DNA from 2 places in the Colwellia meonggei genome. Region 2 is predicted to be linked to the other one. Evidence: predicted binding sites of a transcription regulator. Region 2 holds the regulator's gene; the other holds the start of a gene.

Region 1 (3,441 bases), on a different contig from region 2:
TGGTATTACTAACCAACGTGAAACCACTTTAGTTTGGGATAAAGCCACAGGTGAACCAATTTACAATGCTATTGTTTGGCAAGATAGGCGCACAGCTGAACGGTGTAGAAACTTACAACAAAATGCTGACATTGTTAAGCAAGTAAAAGCGAAAACCGGGCTATTAATTGATCCTTATTTTTCAGCCAGTAAAGTTGAATGGCTATTAGATAATGTTGCTGGCGCTCGAGAAAAAGCTGAGGCTGGAGAGTTGTGTTTTGGTACTGTTGATACGTTTTTACTTTGGCATTTAACCAAGGGGAAAAGCTTTGCAACTGATGCCACTAATGCTTCTCGAACCATGCTATTTAATATTGTTGATAATTGTTGGGATGATGAATTACTAGCACTATTTAATATTCCTAAAACCTTACTGCCAGAAGTTAAAGATAGCGCCGATGATTTTGGTGTTACGGCCGCAGAACACTTTGGCAAGTCAATCGCAATTAATGCCATGATTGGTGACCAACAAGCGGCGTTAGTCGGCCAAGCGTGCTTTGAAAAAGGCATGATGAAAAGCACTTACGGAACCGGTTGTTTCGTAATGGTGAATACCGGTAAACAAGTGCAATATTCGCAACACAAAATGCTAACCACTGTTGCTTATCGACTCGCTGGTGAAATAACTTACGCCCTTGAAGGCAGTATTTTTATGGCAGGCGCAACCATGCAATGGATACGCGATGGCATTCAATTAATTGATAATGTTAAGCAAAGCCAAGCTATAGCTGAGTCGATGACAGTTGAAAACCATGTTTATCTTATACCTGCTTTTACCGGTTTAGGCGCGCCACATTGGCAACCTGATGCGCGTGGCGCCATTGTTGGCCTGACTAGAGATTCTGGTATTAAGGAAATTGTTACTGCGGCTTTAGCTTCTGTGGCATATCAAACGCGAGATTTATTAGAAGCATTACAACAAGATGGTATAGATATCACACAGTTACGAGTGGATGGTGGCATGGTGGTGAACGATTGGTTATTACAGTTTCTTAGTGACATTTTAAATTTAGTCATTAAGCGACCAAAAGTGATTGAAACTACCGCGCTAGGTGCAGCATTGCTAGCTGGCTTGCAACAAGGGTTATTTGAAAACCTTGAACAAGCAGCTGAATACTGGCACGTTGAAAGCCAATTCTCTCCAAAAATGAGTGCTGATAGTCGTAATCGCCATTACCAAGGTTGGCTAACAGCTTTAGATAAAGTACTCGATTAATGGTCATTTTGAATTAGTCGTATGCTTTACTGTATAAATGAACAGTTTTTAGTGGTAAGCTAAAATTCAGTAACCCTTTTAACTGTTCAGATAACCTATTTGCTTTGAAATTATATATTGCTGAAAAACCCAGTTTAGGCCGAGCCATTGCCGCAGCACTTCCAAAACCACAGAAAAACCAAAAAGGCTATATTGAGCTAAGTAATGGCGATGTGGTGAGTTGGTGCATTGGTCATGTATTAGAACAAGCCGATCCTGAGCAATATGATGCTGATTATAAAAAATGGCAAATGCAGCATTTACCGATAATTCCTACGCAATGGCAGTTAAAACCTAAAACACAAACTCGCGCGCAATTAACGGTGTTGAGAAAATTGGTTAAGCAGGCGGATGAAATTGTTCACGCAGGTGATCCAGACCGAGAAGGGCAATTACTGGTTGATGAAGTCATTGATTATTTAAAAGTATCTAAAACTAAAAAGCAGCAAATTAAGCGCTTGTTAATTAGTGATTTAAATCTTCCTGCAGTAAAGCAATCGCTATCAAATTTACGTAGTAATCAAGATTTTATGCCTTTGTCTATTTCAGCTTTAGCACGCTCTAGAGCTGATTGGTTATATGGCTTAAATTTAACCCGTGCTTATACTTTGCAAGGGCAAAAAGCTGGCTTTAATGGCGTACTTTCAGTTGGCCGAGTGCAAACACCTATTTTAGGTTTAGTGGTTCGGCGTCAGCAAGAAATAGACAATTTTGTCGCCAAAGATTTTTACGATGTTCACGCGCATTTAAAAACTACTAACCAACAACCGTTCATCGCTAAATGGCAACCAAGTGAAGCGTGTCAGCCTTATATGGATGAAGAAGGGCGAGTGCTGAATCGTGCACTTGCTGAAAATGTGGTTAGCAGAATTGCAAACCAACCTGCAGAAGTTATTTCGGTTAACGAGCAAGAGAAGAAACAAGCCGCGCCGTTACCTTATAATTTATCGAGCTTGCAAATTGACGCCGCTAAAATCTATTCATTAAATGCAAAGTTAGTGTTAGATGTTTGTCAGTCGTTGTATGAAAAACATAAGTTAATTACTTACCCACGTTCTGATTGTCGTTACTTACCAACTGAACACCATAGTCAGGCGAAAAGTATTATTGCTATGTTGGCAAAATCTAGTGAAAGCTATGGTGCATTCGCAAAAAATGCCAATACCGCGTTGAAAAGCAAAGCATGGAATAACGCTAAAGTGAGTGCTCATCATGCGATAATTCCTACCGAAAAATCAGCTGCCAATATTTCTTTAAATCCATTTGAGAAGAATGTTTATTTTCTCATTGTTCGACAATACATAGCCCAGTTTTATCCGGCGTACGTTTTTAATCAATCTAAGGTGGAAGTGTTAATTGCCGGTGGCAAGTTTTCAGCCAATGCGAAAACGCCAATAGCGCAAGGTTGGAAAGTGTTATTTCAACGCGCGAAAAGCAAAAAGGCGAAAGTTGATGATGCTAATTCTGGCGCTGAGCAACAATTAACAGAGCAATCATTACCTAAATTAACTAAAGGTGAGCAACTTCACTGTGAACGCGGTGAATTAATTTCGCGGATGACACAAGCACCTAAGCATTTCACTGACGCTAGTATATTGGCGGCCATGACAGGTATTGCTCGTTATGTTACTGATAGCAATATCAAGAAAATGTTACGTGAAACGGATGGTTTAGGTACGGAAGCAACCCGAGCAGGTATTATCGATTTGCTATTTAAGCGTGGCTATTTAGAAAGAAAAGGAAAAAGTATTCATGCAACCACGATAGGGAAGGCACTGATCAATGCCTTGCCTGTGGCGGCAACGTTGCCGGATATGACTGCACATTGGGAAGCAACATTAACTAATATTAGTGAAAAAACAAACCGCTACGATGATTTAATCAACCCACTTACTGAAACCTTACACGCCATGATTGCCCAATCAGAACAACAGTCTTTTGCTGGCTTGCCAAAAATACCATTCAAACAAAAATCAAAAGGCAAAAAGCGGGTTAATCGCGCAAAATCAAACAGAAAGTAAAGACCTCCTAGTATCGTGCAAAAATATTTCAACTTAACTTACTGTAAGCATAGGTAAAGTATCTTTATATTTTACTTACCATATGGTCAGTGGTTAAAAAACCTTCATTTTCTTTTAACAATAATT
Region 2 (3,441 bases):
GTGGTTATTGAGTGGAGTGCTGATGATGATGAAATAGCATTTTCGGATAAAAATGTTTTATCTCCAACCGTTACTGTACCTGATGTTGCTAGTACTAGAGTTGTGTTGTTAAGTTTATCGGCAACAGATAGTGCTAATCATCGTAGTGAAAAAACGCTGGAGCTTACAATAACACCTGCCGATGATAACGAGGAACCAACTGTATATATTGAGCTGTTAGAGCAATTTGACACCTTGTCGGGCGATACTACTGTGCTTAATGCACGTTTAACGAGTAATGTCACGCTAGACTCTATCGCATGGGATTTAACATCCCTAATGGTTTCAGATGCTATTACCGAAATTATAACAACCAATAATATCACAACTATGACCGCTACTTTTACCGCGCCAATCGTTACTGAGTTAACAAAGTTTCCAATTAGTGTTATCGCTATTACAGAGAATGATATTCAATTTACCAGTAATAGCCAGGTATATGTTTCAGCTGAAAGTTCGCAAAGTTTAGAAGTGTCGCTACCGAGTAACATTGAAATAACCGAAGATAGCACTACATCGATTACTCCTACGATTGAAAGTTCACATAGTATCGATTCATATCAGTGGCAATGGACGTCTGACCAAGAGTTAGAATTACTTACACCAAAAAATGAAATATTAAGTGTCTCCGCTCCTAGAGTTGATACTGATGTGAGTGGGCAACTTTCACTAACGGTCACTATGGGGCAGCTAAGTAAAACTGTCAGCACTGAATTAACAATTAAAAATGATATAACATTGAGTGAAATGAATTATACCATTTCTCGTCTTGTCGCTGTGAAAGGACAAGCCATTACTTTTAATGTGATAACAGAAGATTATGAGCAGATTAAAGAGTGGTCTTGGGATACCTCAGGTGTTCAAGGCGCTAAAGTTAGTGATTCAAAGCAACACTTTGAAGTTATCGCTCCAGGAGTTAGTGGCCAGCAAACTTTGAGCATTATTTACCGTGCTAAATTAGTCGATAATTCTGAAGTGCTTAAAACAGCCAATGTAACAATACTTTCAGAAGCTATTGCCAGAACATCTTTATCTTTAGATACCTCAACAGAGATTGTTGTGCGTGAAGGAATTGAGACCCAGGTAAACTTAATCTTCTCTGATCGTCATGGTCTGGTAGATGCAATGTCTCTTGATACCACTAACACCAGCAATACTTTCGATGTAGCTGAGGTTATACGAACTGATGATGGTATCCAACTGAGACTACAAGTTGATAATTTTATCTTTGACTTTGAACATACTGATTACTTGTTCTTGAACGTTAACTACGGGGATTACCAACTACCATTTTTTATAAAAGTGAAAATGAAAGTTGATTAAAGGCAACTACGCTAAGGTAAATCATAACTTGCGTTTATTTACAGCCTGTATACAATGACAGTGATACTGTTTAAAAACACAGGCTGCCTAATAGTTGCTTAAGGAAAAAATATGCGCCCTTTAACACCCAGACAACAACAGATATTTGATCTGATCCGAGAAAAAATTTCTGATACCGGCATGCCACCTACACGAGCGGAAATCGCAGATTTTTTTGGTTTTAAATCGGCTAATGCGGCAGAAGAACACTTAAAAGCTCTTGCTAAGAAGGGTTATATCGAAATGTTGCCAGGTACCTCCCGTGGCATTCGTTTAGCGGAAGAATTTGCTGAAGAAGATGGCTTGCCATTGATTGGTCGAGTTGCTGCAGGTGAGCCAATATTAGCTCAGGAGCACGTCGAAGAGCATTATAAAATCGACGGCAGTTTATTTCATCCAGCCGCCGATTACTTACTACGTGTAAATGGCGAAAGTATGAAAGATATTGGTATTTTGGATGGTGATTTACTCGCGGTGCATCAAACAACTGATGTAAAAAATGGTCAAGTTATCGTTGCTCGCGTTGAAGAAGACGTAACAGTTAAACGTTTTAAACGTGAAGGAAATGTTGTTTATTTGCATGCCGAAAACGAAGATTTCTCACCAATAGAAGTTGACCTAACTTCACAGCATTTTAATGTTGAAGGTATTGCAGTTGGCGTTATTCGTTCAGCTGATTGGATGTAAATCTATTTACTTTAAATCGAATAAATGAAATTAAAAATTGATTAGTTATTGTGCAGGTTTTAAAGGCTTTTGTTATTTGAAACCTGCACTTTCCTTTCGTTAAGTTTATTTCTCTTCTCTAAGCTTTGTTTTTTAAGAATAATTATCATTCATGTTACTCAACGCGTATAATAGATTATTTTTTGTACTGTTTTTGAGTTGTGATTTTGTTAAATTTTCTGCATCATGATCACATAATGAACAAAAAACGAACATTCACTACACCCCTTTAAAAATAAGCTTTAAGCCATGTTTAGTGTTTTTACACTATTGTATTTATTAGCTTTTATTTTTTCCTTCGTTGAAATTTTAAATTGACCCAGATCAAGTTTTAAGTAATTCTAGTCTAGAAAACGTACAAATATAACAATAGGGCGCATTTGACGATTGTTCAAAATTGCACCACTTAAATAATAATAAATGTATGAGCAAAATCACTGGTTTATCAAGGTAAATTAAAGATTAGCTGCTGTTTTTGCCTTAAAGGGTGAAGGAGATGTCGAGTGAAAAGACGTAACCTAGGTTTGCTGTTGCTAGGGGGCTTGTTGTCTAGTTCAGTTTGGGCAGATATGCCGCTGAACTTGACCAAAGGTGTTACGGACGTTAGTAGAGACGTATATGATTTACATATGTTGGTGCTCTACATCTGTACGGCTATTGGTGTTGTGGTATTTGGAGCCATGTTTTGGTCTATGGTGTTTCACCGTAAATCAAAGGGCGTTAAACCAGCAACCTTCCATGAAAGCACAAAAATTGAAATTCTATGGACGGCGATTCCTGTCGTTATTCTTATCGCCATGGCAGTACCTGCGACATATACGCTTATCGAAATGGAGAATAATGATGATGCCGATTTAACCGTGCAAATTACCGGTTCGCAATGGAAGTGGCATTATAAATATTTTGATCAAGATATTGAGTTTTATTCAGTACTTTCTACTCCTAGAGAGCAATACGAAAACCTTGACGGCAGCTCTGCTGAAAAAGGTGAAAATTACTTACTTGAAGTTGACCGACCTTTAGTTATCCCAACCAATAAAAAAGTACGCTTTGTTATAACTTCAGATGATGTTATTCATGCTTGGTGGGTACCTGCATTTGCTGTTAAACAAGATGCAAACCCGGGCTTTATTAACGAAGCATGGACTAAAGTTGAGAACCCCGGCACTTATCGTGGCCAATGTGCTGAACTTTGTGGTAAAGACCACGGCTTTATGCCAATTGTAGTGGAAGTTAAATCGGAAGCTGATTATGCGCTTTGGGTTGATGAGCAGAAACAATTGAAAGCTAATGCAGCAGCTGCAGAAGCGGCAT

What was found. Region 2 encodes LexA, which represses DNA repair genes until DNA is damaged. Its sites were predicted from a motif close to TACTGTATNNNNATACAGTA; they were not measured.
Region 1: the regulator LexA is predicted to act here: its motif matches at 1,283-1,302, upstream of AC27E9_RS18970 (DNA topoisomerase III).

What each region holds. Positions count from the first base shown of each region.
Region 1 covers NZ_BAAJLZ010000016.1:1,165-4,605, forward strand. Annotated here, with positions in the region: gene glpK (glycerol kinase GlpK) at 1-1,255, shown strand, start outside; gene AC27E9_RS18970 (DNA topoisomerase III) at 1,360-3,315, shown strand.
Region 2 covers NZ_BAAJLZ010000010.1:763-4,203, forward strand. Annotated here, with positions in the region: gene AC27E9_RS17385 (Ig-like domain-containing protein) at 1-1,362, shown strand, start outside; gene lexA (transcriptional repressor LexA) at 1,474-2,088, shown strand; gene coxB (cytochrome c oxidase subunit II) at 2,631-3,441, shown strand, end outside.